4 regions of the Halobacillus sp. H74 genome follow, and region 1 is predicted to be linked to each of the others. Evidence: riboswitches for the same ligand, from Rfam matches in the RefSeq annotation. Region 1 holds a riboswitch; each other region holds the start of a gene.
The links. Region 1 has a riboswitch for thiamine pyrophosphate ahead of tenA (thiaminase II). Riboswitches for the same ligand answer to the same signal wherever they lie in the genome.
Positions count from the first base shown of each region.

Region 1 (5,572 bases):
AACACGATTGTCACCAGTTGACGATTTTATCGAATTATAAGAAACAAGGCTACCTTTTATTCAAACCTGAGGAGGGCCAAAAATTATCGTGGGTCGTTCTGAATATTCTTGAACACGCTTTGACCGCATGTGCTCTTTACTTCGTGAAAGAAAATGCGATTGAAATGACTGAAATCCGCCTGAAAGATAATTTTCTTCTTGAACTGGCCAAGAAAGATGTCCAGATGGATAAAGCACTCTTATCAAAGGCTCAATTGTTAGGATATGATTTAGAAAAACCTTATATATGCCTGGTCGGTCACATCCGTTTCGTGCAGCCTGTAGACGACCATATCGGCTCTCCCACTCACTCGGTTCAATCCTCTTCGATGCATAGCCGGAATTACTATATCCAAAAAGAAGTGACCCACGCGGGTGATGTTTTAGAAAGGCTGACGATGACAACATTTGAGGAAGGCGAGGTCATTGTTTATTTAGAAGCGGACCAGCCAAATTTTGAAGAAACCACCAATCAGTTTCTCGACCTTATTGAACGAAGGCTTCACGAGTTGTTAGCAGGAATTACCATCAATTGGGGGATTAGTTGTCACAAAGGGGGATACCGCACGTTTCATCAGAGCTATGAAGAAGCGGTGACGGCTTTGAAGATTGGAAGACAGCAGCATGAAGAAGGGGAGCGGACATTTTTCAGTGACACCAGGATGAATAGACTTCTCATGGCTCTCTCCCATGAAAAGGAAATCGGGAATATTGTGCATGACACATTAAAACAACTGATTGATTATGATCAAAAAAGGCAAACCGAATTGATCCACACCTTTATGATCTACAATAAATACAACAGCAATGTGAGCCAGACGGCGAGGGCGCTGAATTTGCATAGACAGTCGCTGCTTCATCGTCTCCGTAACATTGAGCATTTGACGGGTTTATCCCTGTTGGATGCAGATGACCTCTTTTTGCTGGAATTAAGTGTAAGGTTATGGCTATTGAAAAAGGTGGAGACATAGAGCGCTTCTAAAAAAGGAGGCGCTCTATTTTTTGTCCTCGACGATTTCCTTCAGTTTATCATCATTTTCCCCGCGTCTATGGAGTTTGACCGTCCATTTATCAGAATCTACATCGAATGCCAGCATTTCAACTACAAGGATATCCTCGGTGGATCGGATTTCAGACAAGGCTGTTGATAGGGCTTCTGATGCTTTGAGATCGGCTCCTTCCACCTCACTCATTTCGAGCTCTTGAACTTTCTCGGCTTTCGCCTGTTCAGGAAAAGACTCTAAAATTTCTCCGTCTATCCAAACTTCCACTTGTTTTCCTACCCATGGGTCACTGGAAACTCCAGAGACCCACATCGCCCGTCCTTCCTGAGTGGTCTCTTCATTCATTGAGGTGACAACTAAAATTCTGTCCTCCTCTTGTTCCATGACAAATCCACTCATGTCCGGGGCAGGTGCTTCTTTTTCATCTGCTGGGTCATATTCTTGAGAACTGGATTCTTGAGTTCCACAGCTGGCAACGAGAAAGGAGAAACTGACCAGCAAACCAATCATCCACCAATTTTTCATGAAGATCGCTCCTTTACTTTGTTATTACATGGACGTTTCTTTCATAAAAAAGTTTCACATGACAGATAAATCCGAATTTGTTATGATGAATACCAACCAAGCGAATAATTCTATTAAACTACTAGGGGAGCCTGAATTGGCTGAGAGGAAAGCGAAAAAGCTTTCTGACTCTTACGAACCTGATCTGGTTAATACCAGCGGAGGGAAGTAGTCAGACGATTTATATATCGACTGTCTTCATTCCAAGTCAGGTCCTTCTAGGGATCTGGCTTTTTTGTTTCTCCTCATAAGAAAGGAGGTATACATGCAGCATACACGCCTACTTACTACAATGGCCGTGTTCATAGCCATAGGCACGCTTGGTGCTCAATTCCTATGGTTTCCTGCCGGTGTGGCTAAAGCATATCCTGTCCAGCACGCTGTTAACGTGATGGCTGCGGTGACACTGGGACCTCTCCCTGCTGTCGGCATCGCTTTTTGCATTGGTATTTTAAGGTTTTTGTTAGGTTTAGGTACGATACTGGCTTTTCCGGGCGGTATGGTAGGGGCCCTTTTTGCGGGTCTATTTTACAAAATGTACAGGAAAAAAGCTTCCGCTATTGTCGGAGAAGTGATAGGAACCGGTGTGATCGGTGCTTTTGTAGCTGTACCAATTGCTCAATTGGTGATGGGCAGCTCGGCGGGTGCCTTTGCTTTTTTACCGTCGTTTCTTGTCAGCAGTATCTCTGGGGCAATGATCGGTTGGTTTGTATTGTCTCGGATAGAAGTTGAAAAATATCTCTTACAACCATAATACACGGAAACTACTAGGGGCGCGAGTACTCGCTGAGAAAAGGATAGATTCCTTTGTCCCTCAACACCTGATCTGGGTCATGCCAGCGGAGGGAAGTAGTCCTCAGGATCCTCAAAACCTCCCTCCTGGTAGCTTCCGAATATATCAAGGAGGCTCACTATGTCATTTACTCAACAATTAAAAAATGAAAATCAAGATGTCCTGGAACAAATTTTTGCTCATTCTTTCGTGCAGGGAATAGGGAAAGGCGATGTTCCTCATGAGTCTATAGCTCATTATATCAAAGCAGACTATGAATATTTGAATGCTTTCATGCATGTATATGGCCTTGCGGTAGCCAAGTCTGCACAGAGAGAAGATATAGAACTTTTCAACGAGCAAATCGGTTTCATTCTTCATAGCGAAGTTCACCCCCATCACAATTTCTGTAATGTGATCGGCGTCGATTATGAGGCATTGCAGGGGTATGAACTTCCACCTACCGCAGATCATTACATCAAGCACATGCTCTATCATGCCCACACAGGGAGCCTTGGAGAAATATTAGCTGCTTTGCTTCCTTGTCCCTGGACGTACCTGGAAATTGGGAACGAATTGATCAGGCAGTATCAGCCAAATGATTCTCACCCCTTTTATACATGGATTAACTTCTATGCAGAAGAGGAAGTAGCAGGATTGACAGGTCAGTTATGTGCACGACTGGATAAGTATGCTGAGCAAGCTTCTGAAATGGAGAAACAGCAGATGAAAACAGCCTTCCGGAAAAGCTGTCAATTGGAATTGGCTTTTTGGGAGATGTCTTACACATGTGAACAATGGCCACTAGAGGAGGCGGTGTCACGATGAAACAGATCCCTTGTGCTTTAACCATTGCTGGAACAGACCCGAGCGGAGGTGCAGGTGTCCAAGCTGATTTGAAAACTTTTCAGGAGCTGAAGGTGTATGGGATGAGTGCGATCACCTCCATTGTTGCCCAAAATACCACGGGGGTGAGGGATGTGCACCATATTCCTGTAGAAATGCTTCGGCAGCAATTGCAATCCGTTTCCGAAGATATGCCGATTCATGCTCTGAAAACAGGAATGATTGCCCAAAAAAATATGATGGAAGCCTTCAAAGAGTGGCTAGAGAAGGTGGATGCATTCTATGTGATGGATCCTGTCATGGTCGCCCAAAGCGGGGATCCTTTAATTGAGTCGGAATCACGTGAGTATCTGAAAAAACAGCTCCTTCCTCTGACAACATTAGTGACCCCGAATATCCCGGAAGCAGAACATTTAACTGGAGAAACGATTGAAACGGAAGAAGATATGAAAATGGCTGCAAAACATATCGTGACGGATTTAGGCGCCGGGGCAGCACTTGTGAAAGGTGGTCATTTGAACGGAAAGGCGATTGATTATTTATTCGATGGGAGCCGCATCCAGTCATTTGAGACAGAACGGATCGATTCTGCAAATACACATGGGACGGGTTGTACGTACTCGGCTGCAATTACGGCTAATTTAAGTCGGGGTCATTCACTAGGGAGAGCAGTGGAAGAAGCTAAATATTATGTAACAGAAGCAATCCGCTATTCCTTCGATTTAGGGAAGGGAAATGGGCCGACCAATCATTTTGCTGTACGCGAGGAGGTATTCAACAAATGGTTGTAAACGTGATCGATCAGGTAAGAGAAGCGCGACCACTGATTCACAATATGACGAACACGGTCGTTATGAATTTCACAGCTAATGGTTTGTTAGCGTTCGGAGGAACACCGATCATGTCACATGCAATGGAAGATGCTCCAGATGTTGCTCGGCAATCCAGTGGATTATTACTCAATATCGGTACATTGACAGAAGATCAGGTCCAGGCGATGATCTCAGCTGGGAAAATAGCCAATGACCAGGGGATACCCGTCGTATTTGATCCAGTAGGTGCAGGTGCGACCCCTTACAGGTCAGAGGTGTGTAAACGCATTTTAAAGCACGTGCGTCCGACAGTCATTAAAGGAAATAGCGGAGAACTTGCTCACCTCGTAGGAATCGATGTAGAAACAAAAGGAGTCGATTCTGTCGGGGAAGCAGATGAAGAAACAATTGTCCGAAAGCTGGAAGAAAAATATCGAACCACAATCCTTTGCACTGGAGCAGTAGATGTTCTTTGTATAGAAGGTGAAATTTATAAAAATCATACGGGCCACCCTATATTGACCCAGGTGACAGGAGCTGGGTGTCTGTTAGGCTCTCTTCTGACGGCTGCTCTTACTGTCGAAGCTTCCAGTATGGAAAAGGGGCTGGCTGTTTTAGAGCATTACGGAAGAGCGGCAGAAAGAGCCGCTAATCAGCCTGGTGTCCACGGCCCAGGCACATTCATCCCTCACTTTATTGATGCTCTCTCCTTCGACCCGGAGGAATTAAGATAATGAAGTACCCAGAACGTTTGAGAAAATATTTAGTGATGGGCAGTCAAGATTGCCTGCGAGACCCTTCCTTTATATTGGAAGAAGCGATCCGGGGCGGGGTTACAGCTTTCCAATTTCGAGAAAAAGGAAAGGGCTCTTTAACAGGGACCGATAAATATCATCTTGGCAGAAAGCTGAGAGATATCTGCTGGAAGCATGAAGTTTTGTTTTTTGTAAATGATGATTTCGATTTGTTCAGGGATTTAGACGCAGATGGAATCCATTTGGGTCAAGAGGACATGCACGTGGAGGAAGTACGCCGTGCCTTTCCTTCTACACTGATCGGTTTGTCCATATCTGACGAACGAGAATTAGAAAAAGGCCCTGTAACACTTGTCGATTATTTAGGAGTGGGTCCTGTTTTCTCAACCTCTACGAAAGAAGATGCCAACCCAGTTGTGGGAACTGATTTGATAGAACATGTGAAAGCTGTTCATCCTCATCTCCCGCTTGTCGGAATCGGCGGGATTAATGAAGAGAATGCACATGAAGTGCTCAGTGCTGGAGCGGATGGTGTAGCTGTCGTGTCCGCAATCACCCAAGCGGAAAACATCAGGAATGCAGTGAAAAGTTTATAACAGATAAAAATCCCCCTAGGCGGCTGCCCCGCTTAGGGGGATTTTCTGTATCAGTCCTGCTGGCAAGTAGCAGATGGGGCGGTCAACCAGGTCTTTATTTTAGGTGGAAACCATGGAGAGGTGCCCCGTTGTAAAAAAACTTCCCTTTGGAAAAAATGATTTTATCATCCCTTCGACTGCAATT
Region 1 covers NZ_JBQQCI010000001.1:343,916-349,487, reverse strand. Annotated here, with positions in the region: gene ACTWPX_RS01680 (PucR family transcriptional regulator) at 1-1,010, shown strand, start outside; gene ACTWPX_RS01675 (DUF3221 domain-containing protein) at 1,035-1,568, opposite strand; TPP riboswitch at 1,682-1,791, shown strand; gene thiW (energy coupling factor transporter S component ThiW) at 1,873-2,361, shown strand; TPP riboswitch at 2,367-2,472, shown strand; gene tenA (thiaminase II) at 2,521-3,207, shown strand; gene thiD (bifunctional hydroxymethylpyrimidine kinase/phosphomethylpyrimidine kinase) at 3,204-4,016, shown strand; gene thiM (hydroxyethylthiazole kinase) at 4,007-4,771, shown strand; gene thiE (thiamine phosphate synthase) at 4,771-5,388, shown strand; gene ACTWPX_RS01645 (threonine synthase) at 5,553-5,572, opposite strand, start outside.

Region 2 (5,572 bases), on a different contig from region 1:
CACAACCGAAAACACTTTCTTCACTTTATATACATCGAGCAAATCAGCCACTGTCGTTTCCTGTTCTGATAACTGCAGGTCTTTCCCATTAACGCGAATATTCATAACGGCTGCCTCCTTCTCTTTGAAAGCGTTCCGGTGAGAACATTTCCTTAAGCACATTAGGAACTGTCTTTCCTGAAATCATGTCTTTGATGATTTGGCCGGTGGCAGGAGCTAGCAAGATTCCATTACGATAATGACCGGTGGCAAAATACAGCCCCTCCATTTCAGGATGCTCACCGATGATCGGCCTGCCATCGACAGAACCTGGCCTAATCCCTGACCAACATCCATGGAATGCTTCCTCTTGTAAATCAGGGAAAATGGAGAATACATCATTCATCAATTTTGATAACCCCCCAGCTGTTGTGGTCGTGCTTCGGTCCTCAGGAATGGTAGTCGCCCCGATCACAAGGCGTCCATCCAGCTTTGGCACGAGGTAAAAATTGCGGAAGAATAAGGTTTCATTTACAAAGTGCCTGTTAGGTTTGATGGAAAAACATTCGCCTTTTGTCGGAACCATAGGGTTTGAAAGACTAGTTCCAGTAAACCAACGACCGCTTTCAGCCCCTGAAGCCACTACAATCTTTTCAGCAGTGAGTGAACCATTTTCAAGGTGGACTTTAAAAGACCCTTTTGATTTTTCTATCCTTACTACCTCATTATTCTCAAGCAGATCTCCACCATGAGCTAACGCCCCTCGCTTAAAGGCTTCACAAGCTTGTGTGGGTTCAACATGTCCATCCTCTTTCATGAATAATGCTCCAGATGCTTTTTTTGTAACGGCAGGTATCCGCTCTCTTAGCTGGTGACCCGAAAGATACATTAAGTCAGGAAACAGGTCCCTTTTTGCGAGCAAATCATCGTGATGTCGTGGATCTATAGCAATTTCCAGCATCCCGAATTGTGAAAAGCTGATATCTATTCCTGTTTGTGCGTATAAGTCCGTACTTAATTTTTTATACAGATTTCTGCTATTCTCACAAAACTGGTGAAAAGCACCTGCTTCTTTATTTTCTGTATGCACCCCGAGCATGCCGGCAGCTGCCTTTGTCGCTCTATTGCCACTTGTATTCTTTTCCACCACTAACGAAGAATGGCCACTTTCACTCAAATAATAGGAAACCGAATGACCTATGATTCCCCCACCGATAACCAACGTATCTATGTGCTTATCCATCATAAAGCCCCTTCCTTTTGTAACGATCCGCCGCTTCCAGAGGATCTTCAGCACTGAATATCCCAGACATGACCGCGATCCCTTCCACCCCTATCGCAGTCAATTCTTTCACTTTTCCAGGATCAATTCCCCCGATTGTCACCACTGGAATACTGAGCACCCCAGTAAGGTTGGCGACGTTTCCGATTCCTCTAGGAGCCCTTCCTTTTTTACTGCTTGTGGAATAAACGTGGCCATACATGACATAATCCGCTCCTTCCTCTTCTGCTTGTATAGCTGCATCTATGGTATGTACAGATACACCTATAGTGAGATGCGGATAGATTTTCCTTACCTTGTTGACTGCTGCCCCATTTTCCGGAAGATGAAGATGATCAATCCCCGCCAAACCCGCAACATCCATATGTTTATGAACACAAAGCTTCTGTTTAGGAACTCCACTTTCCAGCAAGTTCCTTACAAAAGAAAGATACCCAGAAACCGTCTTTTGTTTTTCCCTCAGAATGATGAGGTCAACAACCTCTGCCAAATCAAGAATGGTTCTTACCAAATCTGTTTCTTCCATTTCTCCATTAGTAACGGCAACTAATTTCACAACCTCACCTCCTCAACAGGAATATAAAAGCCATCTCCCACACTCGCAGAGCTAAACAAAATTTTTAACCAAAAAAATGCCACCTTCCCGGAGGAAAGTGGCATGACCTATTTTATTACCAACATGAAAATGCATCCATTTCACGTGTGAAAATACAAAGGCTTTGTCACTTTCCTCCGCTGGTTTTAATGCCAGTTCAGGTTCAAAGAGTCTCGAAGTTCCACTTCAATCTCAGCCTTTAAGTAAAGGCACCCCTAGTGAGTAATTCATTAAATTTTATTGTTGTCACTTTAACCTTACAATATTTTGAAAGTTCCGTCTACCGTAAGTAAGTATCTTTTCGGTCAATTCTACTTCATTCATCTAATAAAGCCAACCGAAAAACTTAAAATCATATTACTGAACTTATCATCGATTACAGGAAATCTGATTGTGATTCTCATCAAAAATGCCCGCTTCAAAAAAGTGACCATTGAAAAAACCTTTTCAATCTGGAGGAGCTGTTAAAGTTTATTGTTGCTTCTCACGAATCGATTGTCGATGGAGGCTTGCTGCGAGCATCACCCACCGAACGCTCATGGACGTGTAAGAGCCCGTATGTCTCATCGAAATAAAAAAGCCGAGTTGAACGATAAAATCGTCCTACTCGGCTTTTTCTTTGATGCATAACTCAGAAAGTTGCAGTTCTCAGTAGACTATCAAAATAGGCGGTTTAGCATTTAGATCCTTTATTCAACGTTGCATTGGTTAAAGCTCAGGATTACTGCTGTTTAGATTGTTTGCGGAGGAAGACACCTGCCGCTGCGATTGCTGCAAGAATGGATGCATACAACCAGATGTTGCTATCTGACGCTGTGCCGCCCATGCCTGTATCCGGCATTTCCTCTGGCATTTCTTCACCCATGAACTTATCAGGGTATGCACCTACAATCCCAGTGGAAAGAGCTTTAGATGCACCGAACATATGAGCATAAGAATCTCTTAGAGTCATGTAGGTTTTCTCATAGTCTTCAGCTGCATATTGATCAAACGTATTGAACAAGTAATCGGCATGTTGCTGCAGACTTGGAGCCAGTTTATCTGCACTTATCTCGCCTTTAGTACCTTGCTCAAGGAACTTAGCGAATGTTTCACGATAATCTTCCAACGCTTTCATGGCTTCTTCTTTCTTCACTTCATCATCATTTCCTGTCGCTTTTACATAAGAAACGAAGTCATCGATGTGCTGTGTCCATATGTCATTGAACTGGGAACCAGCTTCTTCACCAAAGATGGACGTAATCGCTTTCGTCAAGTCTTCTGTATTATTTGAAAGAGCTTTAGCGGATGCTTCAAAATCTTCTGATCCATCAAGACCATTTTGCATCGCCATCGTAGCTAGTCCAACATGTTCACTCAAAAGGTGGTTCAGGTTAGAACGAAGGTCGGCAGCTGGAGTGACAGTTTTCGTATTGTTGAATTTATCCGGGAATTGATTAACGATGGCACTAGACATCCCTTTACTTACGCCATACATATGCTCAATGGCTTTACGCTCTTTCATATACGCTTCTTCATAATCACCTGCTACATATGCATCAAAAGCACCGATCAACTGGTTGACGTGCATTTGCAAGCCTTCAGCAAGACCATCTGCTTTTAAGCGGTTTCCGGTCGCTTCTGAAATAAATTCAGAGAAGTCCTCACGATACTGGTTCAATTCATCCAATGCCATTTGTTTTGCTTCTTCATCTTCATTTCCTGTCGCTTTCACATAATCGACGAAGTAACCAATGTGAGAAGACCACATCTCATTGAACTTCTCACCAGCCTCTTTGCCATATACAGATTCAATAGCAGCTGTGAGGTCATCAGTGTTGGATGATAAAGCAGCAGCAGATTGTTCAAAATCCGATGCACCCTCTGCTCCTTTTCTCATTGTTTCAACAGCCAGGTATGCATGCTCACTGAACAAGTTGTCCAGCTGGGATCGCAACTCTACTGCTTCCGTTTGAGTTTGTGGAATCTTATGTTCTTCAGCGTTCACGATATCCAAAGACGTAGGGAGTAACAGACTTGCACTCATTGGTACGACTAATAGAGCTTTTTTGAAATTCATGATTCATTCATCTCTCCTTCGTTTTTGTTTTTTCACATAGCTATCGGACAGGTATCATTTATGGATCACTTTTTTATGAAAAAAATTAACTTTTCTCTCGTTTGCTGTCTTTTTTCCTGTGTTGACAGGGTTTATGGAAATAAATGATAACCCTCGGAATTTTTCAGCAGATCAGAGGGAGAGAAAAAGTACGGAGATGTTTTATCAATAGCACAAAAAAACCAACCTGATGGAGGCTGGTTTTGGATAAATATATGATGTTTGAATTAATAAGCGTAAAAAGGATTTTATCGGCGTAACTGCAAAAAGGTTCAGCCTAAATAGGTTCTCGGGTCCCTTATGTTTTTCCTTGAGTGGGGCAATTTAATAGTGGGGTGCTCAAGTTGTGCAACTGTTTCTCTTGTACTCAAACAGGTACAATGATGATGACAAACAATACAAAAAGGGGAGGATCATATGAAAGCTGTACAAGTAACAGGTTACGGTGATGTAGACAAATTAGAGCTCGTGAAAAAAAAGGTGCCGGAACCGAAAAGTGGCGAAGTACTCATTAAAGTGAAGGCTTGCGGGATCAATAATACTGAAATTTGGATGCGAGAAGGTGCTTATGGATCAGGTGGTAAGTCAGGCTGGCGGCCGGAAGGTGTACAATTCCCTCGCATACCAGGATCAGACATCACTGGTTGTATTGAGAAAACAGGAAGTGAAGTGGATGAAAGCTTAATAGGAAAAGATGTCGTCCTATTTCCATTCACATCAAGCGGCAAAGAAGGACTTGAGCATATCTCAGAGGATATGTCCTTTATCGGTTCTGAATACGATGGAGGATATGCCGAATACGTAACTTGGCCTGCTGACCTATGCTATGAGATGCCTCTATCCGATCCTATTGAAAGTGCCGTCTTCTCTGTAAGCGGAATGACTGCCTGGCATATGGTGGAACAAATCCAAGCAAAGCCAGAGGAAACAATCATGGTGACCGGTGCCAATGGCGGTGTAGGTTCGCTGAACGTCCAAATTGTTGCCAACGTATTCGGGGCTAAGGTCATCGCGATTGTCGGAGATTTGAAGCTTGAGGAAAAAATGAAGGAATTAGGAGCCACCCACGTGTTATCGTATAAGTCTGATAACCTAGCTGAACAGATCATAGAAGTAAACGGCGGACCGGTCGATTCTGTCTTGGATGTAGTAGGCGATGCCTTATTCAGCACTTCCTTGCAAGTACTCAAAAAGGGAGGAAAATTTTGCACTTCTGGTTCAGCAGGTGGGCAAAAAACTGAGCTTGATTTTCGAACCCTCTACTTGAAACACATCACTCTGTACGGTTCTGTTCTAGGGACAAGAAACGAGTTCAAGCGCATGCTTGATGCTATAGAAGAGGGTAAAATCAAACCGGTCATTGACCGCACATTTCCACTAGAAGAAGCCCGGGAAGCTCAAGCCTATTTTAAAAATGCAGGCAAACTCGGGAAGATCGTCCTCATCCCATAAATCTTTTGAATGAAGGGGGGTAACGACAGCATACAAAGGCTTGCAGAGTCGCTTGTCCTCCCCCTTCACATTTTATATAGAGGAAGATCCATGTGCCCTCACCTTCACCAGCCTGATAAATACTAATTAAACCATCCCCTGCCTGCCATTCAAACCTTTCTCCCCC
Region 2 covers NZ_JBQQCI010000007.1:161,321-166,892, forward strand. Annotated here, with positions in the region: gene thiS (sulfur carrier protein ThiS) at 1-105, opposite strand, end outside; gene thiO (glycine oxidase ThiO) at 89-1,222, opposite strand; gene ACTWPX_RS16515 (thiamine phosphate synthase) at 1,215-1,817, opposite strand; TPP riboswitch at 1,972-2,083, opposite strand; gene ACTWPX_RS16520 (copper amine oxidase) at 2,578-3,915, opposite strand; gene ACTWPX_RS16525 (zinc-binding dehydrogenase) at 4,372-5,406, shown strand; gene ACTWPX_RS16530 (hypothetical protein) at 5,396-5,572, opposite strand, start outside.
Region 2: another riboswitch for thiamine pyrophosphate. It lies ahead of ACTWPX_RS16515 (thiamine phosphate synthase); the one in region 1 lies ahead of tenA (thiaminase II).

Region 3 (5,572 bases), on a different contig from region 1:
TGGCATCATGTGGGTTAGCTGTTGAAACGATGGCCGAATTCTCAGTAACTAATAATTTTCTATGGTTCGCTTTGATATTCAACAATTTCATATAGGACCTCAATGTTACCTCAGGAGCTTCTTTGGAAAATGGATTTTTGATCCACCCATCATCCCCTGTCCCCATCCAGGAAAAAAACACGCGCCAAACGCTGGAATAAACAGGGTTGGAATCACGCAGCTGATCCAGGTTCGTTAATACAACATCCACGCCACCATCTTCCAGACGGCGGATCGTTTCTGATTCATAAGATCCATAAACCGTATTGATCTTATCTGTAATAAATACCACTTTTAAATCTGGCACTTCTTCTTTCCTCTTGAGGATCGCGTCTACGAGATTCTTTGAGATCTTAGGAAAGTCATGTTTTCCACTGGTATATCCATTGAACAAAAACATGTCCGCAACGATAAAATCCTCAGCTTCAGAGATCGTCCGGTTGATTTCTTCAAAAATTTCCAACTCATGAACGGTTTCCCCTTCGTCATTCTCATAGGTCAAATCCCGGAAAAACTCCACACTGTCCATGGAGTGTTCTTCCCCCTCATAGGAAACCCCTTCCGGGAGTGATTTCCACGATGTATGATACGCAATCGTCAAACTGATAATAATTAGAAAGATAAGTACAATCCAAAACCACTTGCTTTTATAAAATCTTTTCAAACGCTGCACAACAATCCCCTCCACTTTTTAGAGCGCTTAGTTATTTTCACCATCCCCCTTCATTTCAAACCTCTCAAACAAAATTTGTCGAATTTCAGTGTTGGCTTCCTCTCATTTATGACCTGAAATTTCTAACATAAAAAGAAGTGAAGTATGTTGCCGGAGCGGCGTATGCATTTATTTCTTCATAAAGAAAACCCGAACGATTTTTCGTTCGGGTTTCCTAGTGGAAAAATTCTTTTATCCTGCCTCAACGGCTTAATGCATCAATAATTTAGGTCGCTGCACAAATAACAGACTGACCACAATACTACTTAAAATAAAAGCAGGCAACATATATCCCCCGTTATAGACGAGTGAGTAGAGCCACACCGGTTGTCCTTCCGGAGCAAATTCCCCGTAAAAAACAATCCCGGCAGTAAAGTGACCGATAAAGCGTAGCAAACTCCCTACGAAGCAGCCAAATACGATCCAGCCAACCAATGCTTTCGACTCTTTGGCTTTAATCGCTTTCCACAATGGTTTGGCAACAAATCCCGCTACCCCGATGACAGCAAAGGCGATGATATAATCTAAAATCGTCTGTACCGGCGTAATGATATAGGCTCCTGTTAAGATTTGATAGATTCCTAATAAGACGCCTGTGGCCATGCCACCTTTGATTCCCCACCTGAATGCCATGATGAACACAGGCACCATTGCAAGGGATATGGATCCCCCTTGCGCCCATAACTTGAAAGATAGAAAAGGTAAAATATCCAACAACAACGCTAATGCTGAAAAAATAGCGATTTCTACTAAAAATAAAACACGACGATTCCTCATCTGACCTACCTCCTGTAGAAAGACACAAAAAAAGCAATGCCAAATAGGGAAGCTTCCTGATGGAGGAGTCCCAAATGCATTGCACCATCAAAAAAGCCGCCATCCCTGCGTCAGTATTAACTGACAGGTTCGAAGGGTAAGAACGAAGAGTTCACTCTCAGCCAGAAGGCTCCCCTTGAAGGCTTTATACCGTTACTTTTCTTGATTTGTCTACTATTATAATAGACTTTCGGATTAATTACAAAGATTATCTTATTGCCCCGGAAATACTCTTATCTCAGCCTTTAGTATTCGTGTACATCTGGAAAAATTCAAGGCTTCTTTCTATGATTAAATCCTGGTCGTAATCCAGTGTCGCAACATGGTAACTGTTTTCTAAGTGAATGATTTCTTTATGCTCCGAAAAGACGGAATCAAAAACCACTTCTGAATTATTCGGTGGTACGACATGGTCTTCATCTGAAACGAAAATCATGATGGGACAATGAATAGCATCCAGTCGCTCTTTTACTTGGTCCATCAGATGAACAAGCTCTTGAATCGATTTAACCGGGGTGCGATCATAGGCAAGTTCATGACTCCCCTGGTCTTTAATATCCGATCCGATGGCATCCAAAAACCGCTCTTCCGATGAAATACTGCTTTCAAAGGCCGGGATTTGGATGGCGGCGTTAATGGGAATGACCCCTTTGACTGCTTCATACTGACTTGCTATATACAAGGCAAGCGCACCACCCATCGATAATCCGGCAACGAAAACAGTGGAACACCTCTCAGTCAGCCACTGGTATGCTTCATCCACAGAGCGGATCCACTCCTTATAAGAAGTAGATTCCATATCCTCAGGGGTCGTCCCATGACCTTTCAAACGAGGACAATGGACGGTGTAGCCTTCTCTCGCATAAGCTTCCGCTAAAGACCTCATACTCTGAGTCGTGCCTGTAAACCCGTGGCAGAGCAGAATGCCCACCTCATTCCCTTCAAACCGTATGTCTTCCGCTCCATTCATTACGATGCTTTGTTCCATATCTCTTCTCTCCTTCCGCTTTTTCGGTTCCAAGTATTTTTTTCAACACTGTTCTCTCCAACCACCGCCACGGAAGGATTCGTTTCATAAACACATTCATCCTTACCCCGGCTCCAATCGGATAACGGAGTTTAGACAGCTGCTCCTTTTGCATAAGGTCTGCCATAAAATCAGCTACCTTACCCGGCTTTTCATGGGACTCTTCATTCAAAGCACTCCATAGACCTTTCGTGTAGTCTGAATATGGCGAATCAGGATCATGGACAGTCTCAGGCAATTCCATGCCAGAGGACCAGATGTTCGTCTGATAAGAACCTGGTTCAATCAATGCTACATCAATACCAAAAGGCCGGACTTCAAAGCGTAGACTTTCTGATAGTCCTTCGAGTGCATGTTTAGATGATACATAGGCGGATAGGCCGGGGAAGCCGATCAGTCCACTGACACTGCTTACGTTAAAGATTTTCCCCCGTCCTTGTCTCCTCATCAAAGGGAGCACAGCTTTGGTGACACCGATCACCCCGAATACATTCGTTTCAAATTGGCGTCGGTAAGCTTCCAGCGGTACTTGTTCGAGGAAACCACCAATCGCAAAGCCCGCATTGTTCACGAGTACGTCCAGCCTATCCAGGCTCTCCAGTTGTTGTTCGAATCGCTTTATAGAATCTATATCCGTTACATCTAATGCCCAGACTTCAATCAGACTTCTGATTTCCGGGGCCAGGGTCTCATCTTCAAATACAGAGGCTTTCTCCATATTCCTCATCGTCGCGATGACCTTAAATCCTTTTTCTGCACATTTAATAGCGGTATGGTAACCGAACCCACTGGAAGATCCGGTGATCAAAACGGTTTGGCTCATTCAACTACTCTCCTTTATTCCTTGCTTTACCCCCTATTGTTCGCTATCACACACCAAATCTCCTTTTTATTGAAATTGGCCATCACCAACATCCCCCCTCTCTCCACACCAGTTATCGCTTACTTATTCATAAGAATATTAACTTAGGTTTTAAGCAAGGAATGGTATAGTATTCGGTTGAATAATGTTAAAATGAGAAAGGTTTGTCTACAACCGAATTTTAAAAGAAAGGAAGTTTCATAGCCTATGAGTACTGACATGAAGCTTCAAGAGCTTACTCCTTCCTATGATCCATGGGAAGCGTACATGGATGTCCAGGAACATGGTGAAATGAAGTTATCCAATATTGAATTTACAACCACCACCTTGTGCAACATGCGCTGTGAACACTGCGCCGTCGGCTATACACTGCAGGCGAAAGATCCGGAAGCATTGTCAATGGACCTGATCCGTGAACGTCTCGATGAAATCCCTCACCTGAGAACATTGAGTATTACAGGCGGTGAACCGATGATGTCGAAAAAGTCTGTCGACAACTATGTTCTCCCATTGTTGAAATATGCCCATGAACGAGGAGTGCGCACACAAATCAACTCCAATTTGACACTCCCTTACAAACGATATATTCCGATCATTCCATACCTTGATGTTTTACATATCTCACATAACTGGGGAACGATTGAAGAATTCATTCATACAGGTTTCGCTCGTATGGAACGGAAGCCTTCCGAAGAAAACCGGCAGAAATATTTCGATCGGATGGTGGAAAATTCACAGCGGCTTTCAGAAGAAGGTGTGATGGTATCAGCGGAAACGATGCTGAACAAACGGACCTTCCCGTATCTGGAATCTATCCATGATCATGTCAAAGAAATGAAGTGTGCCAGACACGAAATTCATCCGATGTACCCTGTCGATTTCGCCAGCAGTTTGGAAACATTGAGTCTGGAAGAAATGCGTGAAGGAATCAACCGCCTTCTCGATCACCGTGATGAAGACACTTGGATGCTGTTCGGAACCTTACCTTATTATCCTTGCAGCGCATCAGAGGAAGATTTGAACATGTTAAAACGACTGTACAAGGAAAAGAATGTTACGGTACGTAATGACCCGGATGGCCGCTCCCGTCTCAACGTCAACATTTTCAGTGGTGATATCATCGTGACCGATTTCGGTGATGAGCCCGGACTCGGTAACATCCAGAACACGAAACTTGAAGATGCTTATCAGCAATGGATGCAAACAGATACGGCTAAGAACCTCAACTGTCATTGTCCTGCCGTTCAGTGCCTCGGTCCGAATGTTCTTGTCAAAAACACGTATTATAAAGATGTGGATTTTCAAAAAAGGAAAACAAACATTACATTATAACTTGCGTTCGTCCCATCCTTACAGTGTACCGATAGATTTCAGGGAAACGATCGCTTCCCCTTTTTGCCATAGAAACATGTAAGGTCCTATCTAACTCCAGTCCAAAAGCGTCCTTTGCCAGGGGCGCTTTTTTTGACGCCTGCACAACCCTGGATTAAAATGAAAACACGAAAGGGGAATCCCTATGCCAGCAATTACATACGGAAAAACAAATATTACTTACCAACTTGAGCGAAAATATGATGTCTCTTATATCAAAATATATTTGGATGATTTGAACGGGGTGCACGTAACAGCTGCCAAACAGAAATCAGAGGATCGAATTGAAGCTTTCATTCGGAAAAAAGCGTTATGGATCAAACAGAAATGGCAGGAAACCCATTCTGACCTTTATCACATCGATCAATTGACACTGGACGATGAACAGAGAATCTCTTATCTCGGCCGTTCTTACCAACTGTTTTCAGAACCAAGTTCAAACGAGGAGGATCCTTCCTTCCGCTTTCAAAAAAGTAAATTTTATTATCATTACCCTAAAGACCTTTCGAAAGATGAAGCACAGCGGCTCCTCATCCAAGAGGCGAAAGTCTGGTTCCGAGAAAAATCGGAACAAAAATTACCCACTTTGACTGATCACGACATAGAAATCGAAGAAGACAGCATAAGGCTGGGGAGAAAAAAATCAGACCTCATCCACCTCAACTGGCGGATCGTCCAGCAATCGAAGGACACTATCAAACGGACAATCCGGGAGTTATGGGAAGAAAAAACGTGCTGACATAGG
Region 3 covers NZ_JBQQCI010000008.1:30,983-36,554, forward strand. Annotated here, with positions in the region: gene ACTWPX_RS16925 (phospholipase D family protein) at 1-712, opposite strand, end outside; gene thiT (energy-coupled thiamine transporter ThiT) at 962-1,528, opposite strand; TPP riboswitch at 1,614-1,714, opposite strand; gene ACTWPX_RS16935 (alpha/beta hydrolase) at 1,806-2,555, opposite strand; gene ACTWPX_RS16940 (SDR family oxidoreductase) at 2,509-3,417, opposite strand; gene yfkAB (radical SAM/CxCxxxxC motif protein YfkAB) at 3,664-4,788, shown strand; gene ACTWPX_RS16950 (YgjP-like metallopeptidase domain-containing protein) at 4,973-5,566, shown strand.
Region 3: another riboswitch for thiamine pyrophosphate. It lies ahead of thiT (energy-coupled thiamine transporter ThiT); the one in region 1 lies ahead of tenA (thiaminase II).

Region 4 (5,572 bases), on a different contig from region 1:
AATGAAATAAAAAAAGTAAAACTTTTTCCTGAAGGATCCGAATAAAAAGGTAATACCAACCGTCCAGACTATATAAACGAGTGGTGTGATCGGATCGAACAAAAAGGCGAGCACAAACACAACCCCGATAATCGTCAATGCTTTGACAGAGGGATTGATCTCATGAAGAAACATAGGATCGCCTCCTTTCCTCGATCATCTCTGTCATTGTGATACGTGGAGGCTTTTCGATGGAATACTTTTCGAGATCCTGGTGCTTCCACAATATCTCTGGTGATTTATCGAAAGCGATGGTTCCTTTGTCCATCACCACAACGCGCGTAGCGAACCTGTCTACGAGGTCCATGTCGTGTGTGATCATAATGATCGTTGTCCCTTGTTTATGCTTTTCCTGCAGCAAATCCATCAAACTTTCTGTCGAGCTGGCATCCTGCCCGAACGTCGGTTCATCAAGAAAAAGCATGCGTTGGTCAGCGACAATCATAGTGGCTACACTGAGCCGCCGCTTTTGTCCCTGACTCAACAAGAAAGGGTGTTGATTTTCCAGGCCTTCTAAACGGCAGAGTTGTAGTGTGTCATGAACCACTTCTTGTAAACGACTCTCATGTACACCTTCCACTTTCAGGCCGAATGCTACCTCTTCGAAAACCGAATCAGTGATGAATTGGTGTTCAGGATTTTGAAATACATAACCGATTTCGCTGCGCAACTGTTGTTCGCTCCATTTGCTTAAAGTACGATCATGCAAAGTGATCTTTCCGCTTGAAGGTTTCGTGATGCCTGCCAGCAGTTTGGACAAGGATGTTTTCCCGGTGCCATTTGCCCCGACAATAGCAATCCATTCTTTCTTATGAATAGCCAAATCAATGCCGTTTAAAATCTTTTTCCAACCAATATTGCGTGTTGCCAGCCATTTTTCTGTTTGCTCTGCAGTCTTTTCTCCAACAACAGGAAAATCACCGCCTGAGGCCACATAGTCAGCGATCGTTAACGGAAGATCCCCACACCAGTTATGACTTAGGGCCTGTTTTGTAGCATATGGCAAAGATATACCATGTTGTTGCAGGGCAGGGGCAGAATGAAGCAACCCTTCCTGAAGAGACCCATCATAATATACACTGCCGTCCATTTGTAAAATGAAAACACGGTCAAGGATTTCAACCCAGCCTTCCAGTTGATGTTCGATTACGACCAGGGTCAAGGAAAGATGTTGTTTCAGGTATCTCAGCAAATCGATGAATTCCCGGGTCGCGATTGGGTCGAGGTTTGCTGTCGGCTCATCCAAAATGAGTACCTCAGGTTCCATCGCTAGCACACAGGCGAGTGCCAGCTTTTGTTTTTGCCCCCCAGAGAGTTGTGCGATCGTTTTTTCTTTATATTCAAACAAACCTACCCATGTTAAGACTTCCTCGACTTTTGCTCTCATAGCATTTAATGGCATAGATAAATTTTCTAATCCAAAAGCGACTTCATCTTCCACTGTGAGCATACAAAATTGTGTTTCAGGATCTTGGAAGACGACACCAATATGCTTGGAAATTTCACCTGGTTGATAATCGTTTGTTCTCTTTCCGTGTACCCATACTTCCCCACTCATCTCTCCATCAAGTTCTCTCGGGTATAGTCCATTCAAACAATGGGTGAAGGAACTTTTTCCAGAACCGCTTGGACCGAGGATCAGCATATCATCACCCTCCATTATGGAAAGCGAGACATCCTGCAGCACCGGTGTTACACAATCTTCATAAGAAAGAGTCAGGTTCTCTGTACGTAGGATTTGTTTAGTCATGCTGCTCGTTGCTTTCTGCGTTCTTTTCCTAAGGCAAAGCTTGAGAGTACTCCCGTTTTTGCCAGAGAGTCACTGAGTGCTTTTCCTAGGACGCCTGAAATTAGCGCACCACTGATGATGCGGACAATGAACATGGCCAGTACATAACCGGTACTTAATGCAGCGAAGCCTGAGAGGAAGTAACCCCATACGAAACTGAAGACGGCAGCCATCATACCGGCGAGCATCAAAGTGAATAAATCATAGCGTTTATAACGGGTCATTGCGAACGCCGATTCTGCTCCAAGACCCTGGATCATCCCAGTTACCATCAATATCGGTCCCACCGCATTACCAAGCAACACTTCGACAGTGGCAGCAATTGTTTCTGATAAAAAGGCAGCACCGGGTTTGCGGATAATATAGGCAGCGATGATGGATACAATGAACCAAATCCCGAAGATGAAATCATAGCCGATAGGTCCGAAAAAACCGACAAGAATTTTCCCCACAGGTAGAAACGCGAGGTAGACGACGGCGAATACAACAGAAAGTACGGACATGACGACAATCTCTTTAAGCTTCCAGCTATTCATCATTCAGTCTCCTTATGTGAAGGACTGTTGGCTGATACAGTGACCGTCATCACCGTATGCGAAGAACCGCTTGCTTCTGTTTCACGAAAGACATCTTCAAGCCCTGTGAAAATATCATGCGTATCCCCGTCCAGTCTTGTTGAATAATGAGCAGGGGAGACTTCAACCCCTTTTGATTTCATGGCTTCTATTTGTGCGTAAATGGTATCCATATAATCACCGCCGCCCATAGGATATAATGAAAATTTAGCCGCAATCGGCAGGCGGAGGCCCGTTACATTCGTTTCATTCAGACGTTCAGACGACTCATCCATATACACATCTCCGGATGTATCTCCAGGGCATCCGATCGAAAAAGTACCTTGAAACGCTACGTGGACACCAGTTTTCGCGATATGCAAAAGAATTGCTTTCGTTACATCAAAAACGTGTTCCATTCGCCCTCTCACAGTTGTAGTCACATCATCGGTATGCAGCCATACTTTTGATGTATCGACCTCTTTCAAACTATCCATAATGTACGTAACAAACTGATCGGACATCGGGTGCACCGAAAAGGAGCAGCCCACAATACGAGAATTTTCACATACTTGATTCATTTTTATTCCTCCTTTTTTTAAAGCACAAAAAAACTGCATCCCATGGGAATGCAGTCCAACTATCGAAAAAGGAAGAACCTTGAAGGTCTTCGGCGAGAGCCGACTGCACTTCCCCACGCTAGTATTATCTAGTTCGGGTGCCAAGGGTCGGAATTATTTCCTCTCAGCCGCGTTACGCAGCTCCCCTAGTGCTAATCAATGGTTATGCAGTTATCGTACTTTGATTTCATAGTAGCGGATGTCGCTGGATTTGTAAACGGTTTGTCTTCAAGAGTTTTATTTAGTCCCTTTCGCGGGTTCTGCTTGGGGGAAAAATCTCTGATCGTCGAAAAACTTGGGCGATGTATAGTTCTTCATTGAAATCCGCAAACAAATTTGTATGTTTCACCTGAGCACCTTGTCCACACTTAACACCTCCTGAAACATAGATTAGTAATAGTTTTATATGGAAGGAGGTGGTCATATGATAGGGCTGAAAACAGTATCGACTGGCGTATTAAGAAAAGAACCTGTCACTATATCCGCTGTCGTCAACCTTGTTAATACAGGGCTGAGTTGTGAACAAGTCGTCATTGAAGTATGGAATTGGAGTTCTTATTCAAATCCTGTACAATTGCCGGTATTAATCGGAAATAACCAGCCAGTTGACTTCCCATACTCTCTTCCCGCTGGTAACTTAGCTGTGATGTACACGAATCTTTCAGGAGTTTTATTCTACGAAGTACGTGTAACTTATGCGGAAGATACGAATATCGTTGTAAACAGTTTTGGCAGAAGTAATGCATTAGCTGCTCAAGAAGGGAACACAGTCTTGAATAATCAATTTGTGCAAATTGAGAGCGACTGCTCCTAGTAAATAAAGATAGGATGCTTCTTAAAATGGAGCATCTTTTTGATTTTGCGGATGTTTTAAAAAATTGGAGTAAAAAGTACCAGATTATTGAAACTATTTGTGGTTTTCCATCGTATTAATAATGAAAGCGATTGTACAAGACTTAGGAAAAAAGCCTGATACGGCACTGGATAAATGATTCTTTGTTTCAAAACCTAATCTCTATGGAAGGGGGACCGTTATGTATTTTCCTTCGAAAAAAGATTCCTGGTTAGCAATGATTCTATGGGGTGTTGTTCTAGTATGCCTGATAGATGGAATTTTCAACTTCCAATGGGGAGTTTACATGCTGCCGTCGCCACTTGATGGTTATTTTATGAAACTGGCAGTTCTGCTCATTATTAGCGGATCGTTATTGTGGGTCTGGTTCCGCACCGGGTACAAAATCGGGGAACAGTGGCTGATCGTCCATTTTGGTCCAATTAAGAAAAAGATTCCTTTAGAGGAAATAGGGAAAGTGTTTCCAAGCAAAGATCCATTCATTGCTCCCGCACTATCCGTAAACCGCTTGGAAATCCATTATGGCAATGGGCGTTATGTGAAAGTTTCTCCGAAAGATAAGGGGTTGTTCCTGAAACAATTAAGAGAAAAATTGACCCGCAAGGAGAGTCCTTATGATCATAGTTGAAAAGCTTATGAAAGCAGGAGGAAAGGAAATTCCTTATACTCACATCAAAAATGGTGGATCAAAAGTCTGCTTTATGCTGTCAGGAGGGTTCCTTTGATTTTTCTTCCGCTAATTCGGGTAACGAAAGAGTGGAGGTGTTCGTATGACAGAGGAAGTAGATGAACAGGAGCAAACAAAAGATGAATATGTAGACTTGAAGATGGGTAAACATGATGTATTTTTCAAAAAGAGTTATGAGATTCTCTACACCTTGAATGATTTCTTATTAGGGCTCTGGTTCCTGATCGGAAGTGTGTTTTTTTATTTTGAATCAACGAAAATGTGGGGAGTCACGCTATTTGTGCTGGGAAGTATTCAAATGCTGATCAGACCGACGATTCGTCTTGTCCATCGTTTTCATCTTCGTAAGATTTACTCCCAGGAGTATGAAAATAAACTATAACGAGATTGTGTTCTGGTAGAGATTGAACTTGGATTTTTCCAAAGCACTGCAAATTTGGCGATACAGGTGGATTTTTCAAATTTTTCCATTCGTGGTACGCTTTTCATAAAGCAACAAATAATAAAGGGTGAACCGTTTTGAGATTTTTCTTAGTTATCACTATGTTCATATTGCTCACTGGGTGCGGTGTTTCCAGCCAACCTGTCCAATCTATTGAAGGACCGGTCACCTCTGTGAAAATCGGCGGTATCGAAGTCGAGTGTTCGGCTGCAGTGAAAAGGAATGTCACAGGAGCTGCTGCTGCTACTGAAGAAGGTTATCCATGTCTTGTACTTATGCCTGAAGATATCCCGGTAAAAACGGCGGATGGTGACACTGTGAGCATGCAAGCCTTCCGTGAACAAGCAAAAGAAGAGGATATGCTTGATGTGAAGGTGGTTCTCGCCAATGAAAAAGATATTGGTGAAGATCCTGAAAGCAGGGAATTGACCGCTGCAGAAGTGGTCATTCTGGATTGAGAATTCTTTGCCTCAAAAGATTGAAACGGAAAATTCTGCTGGTCGGCTTTACTTGTGCGTGACGGCAAGTTTGATATTATATTTTGCAGAAGCGTCCCCTTGCTTTCCATCCCCGCTTTTTCATTCCAG
Region 4 covers NZ_JBQQCI010000002.1:556,656-562,227, reverse strand. Annotated here, with positions in the region: gene ACTWPX_RS06175 (energy-coupling factor transporter transmembrane component T family protein) at 1-174, opposite strand, end outside; gene ACTWPX_RS06170 (ABC transporter ATP-binding protein) at 161-1,789, opposite strand; gene ACTWPX_RS06165 (ECF transporter S component) at 1,786-2,364, opposite strand; gene ACTWPX_RS06160 (YkoF family thiamine/hydroxymethylpyrimidine-binding protein) at 2,364-2,963, opposite strand; TPP riboswitch at 3,057-3,160, opposite strand; gene ACTWPX_RS06155 (hypothetical protein) at 3,427-3,816, shown strand; gene ACTWPX_RS06150 (PH domain-containing protein) at 4,037-4,483, shown strand; gene ACTWPX_RS06145 (YrhK family protein) at 4,626-4,925, shown strand; gene ACTWPX_RS06140 (hypothetical protein) at 5,063-5,443, shown strand.
Region 4: another riboswitch for thiamine pyrophosphate. It lies ahead of ACTWPX_RS06160 (YkoF family thiamine/hydroxymethylpyrimidine-binding protein); the one in region 1 lies ahead of tenA (thiaminase II).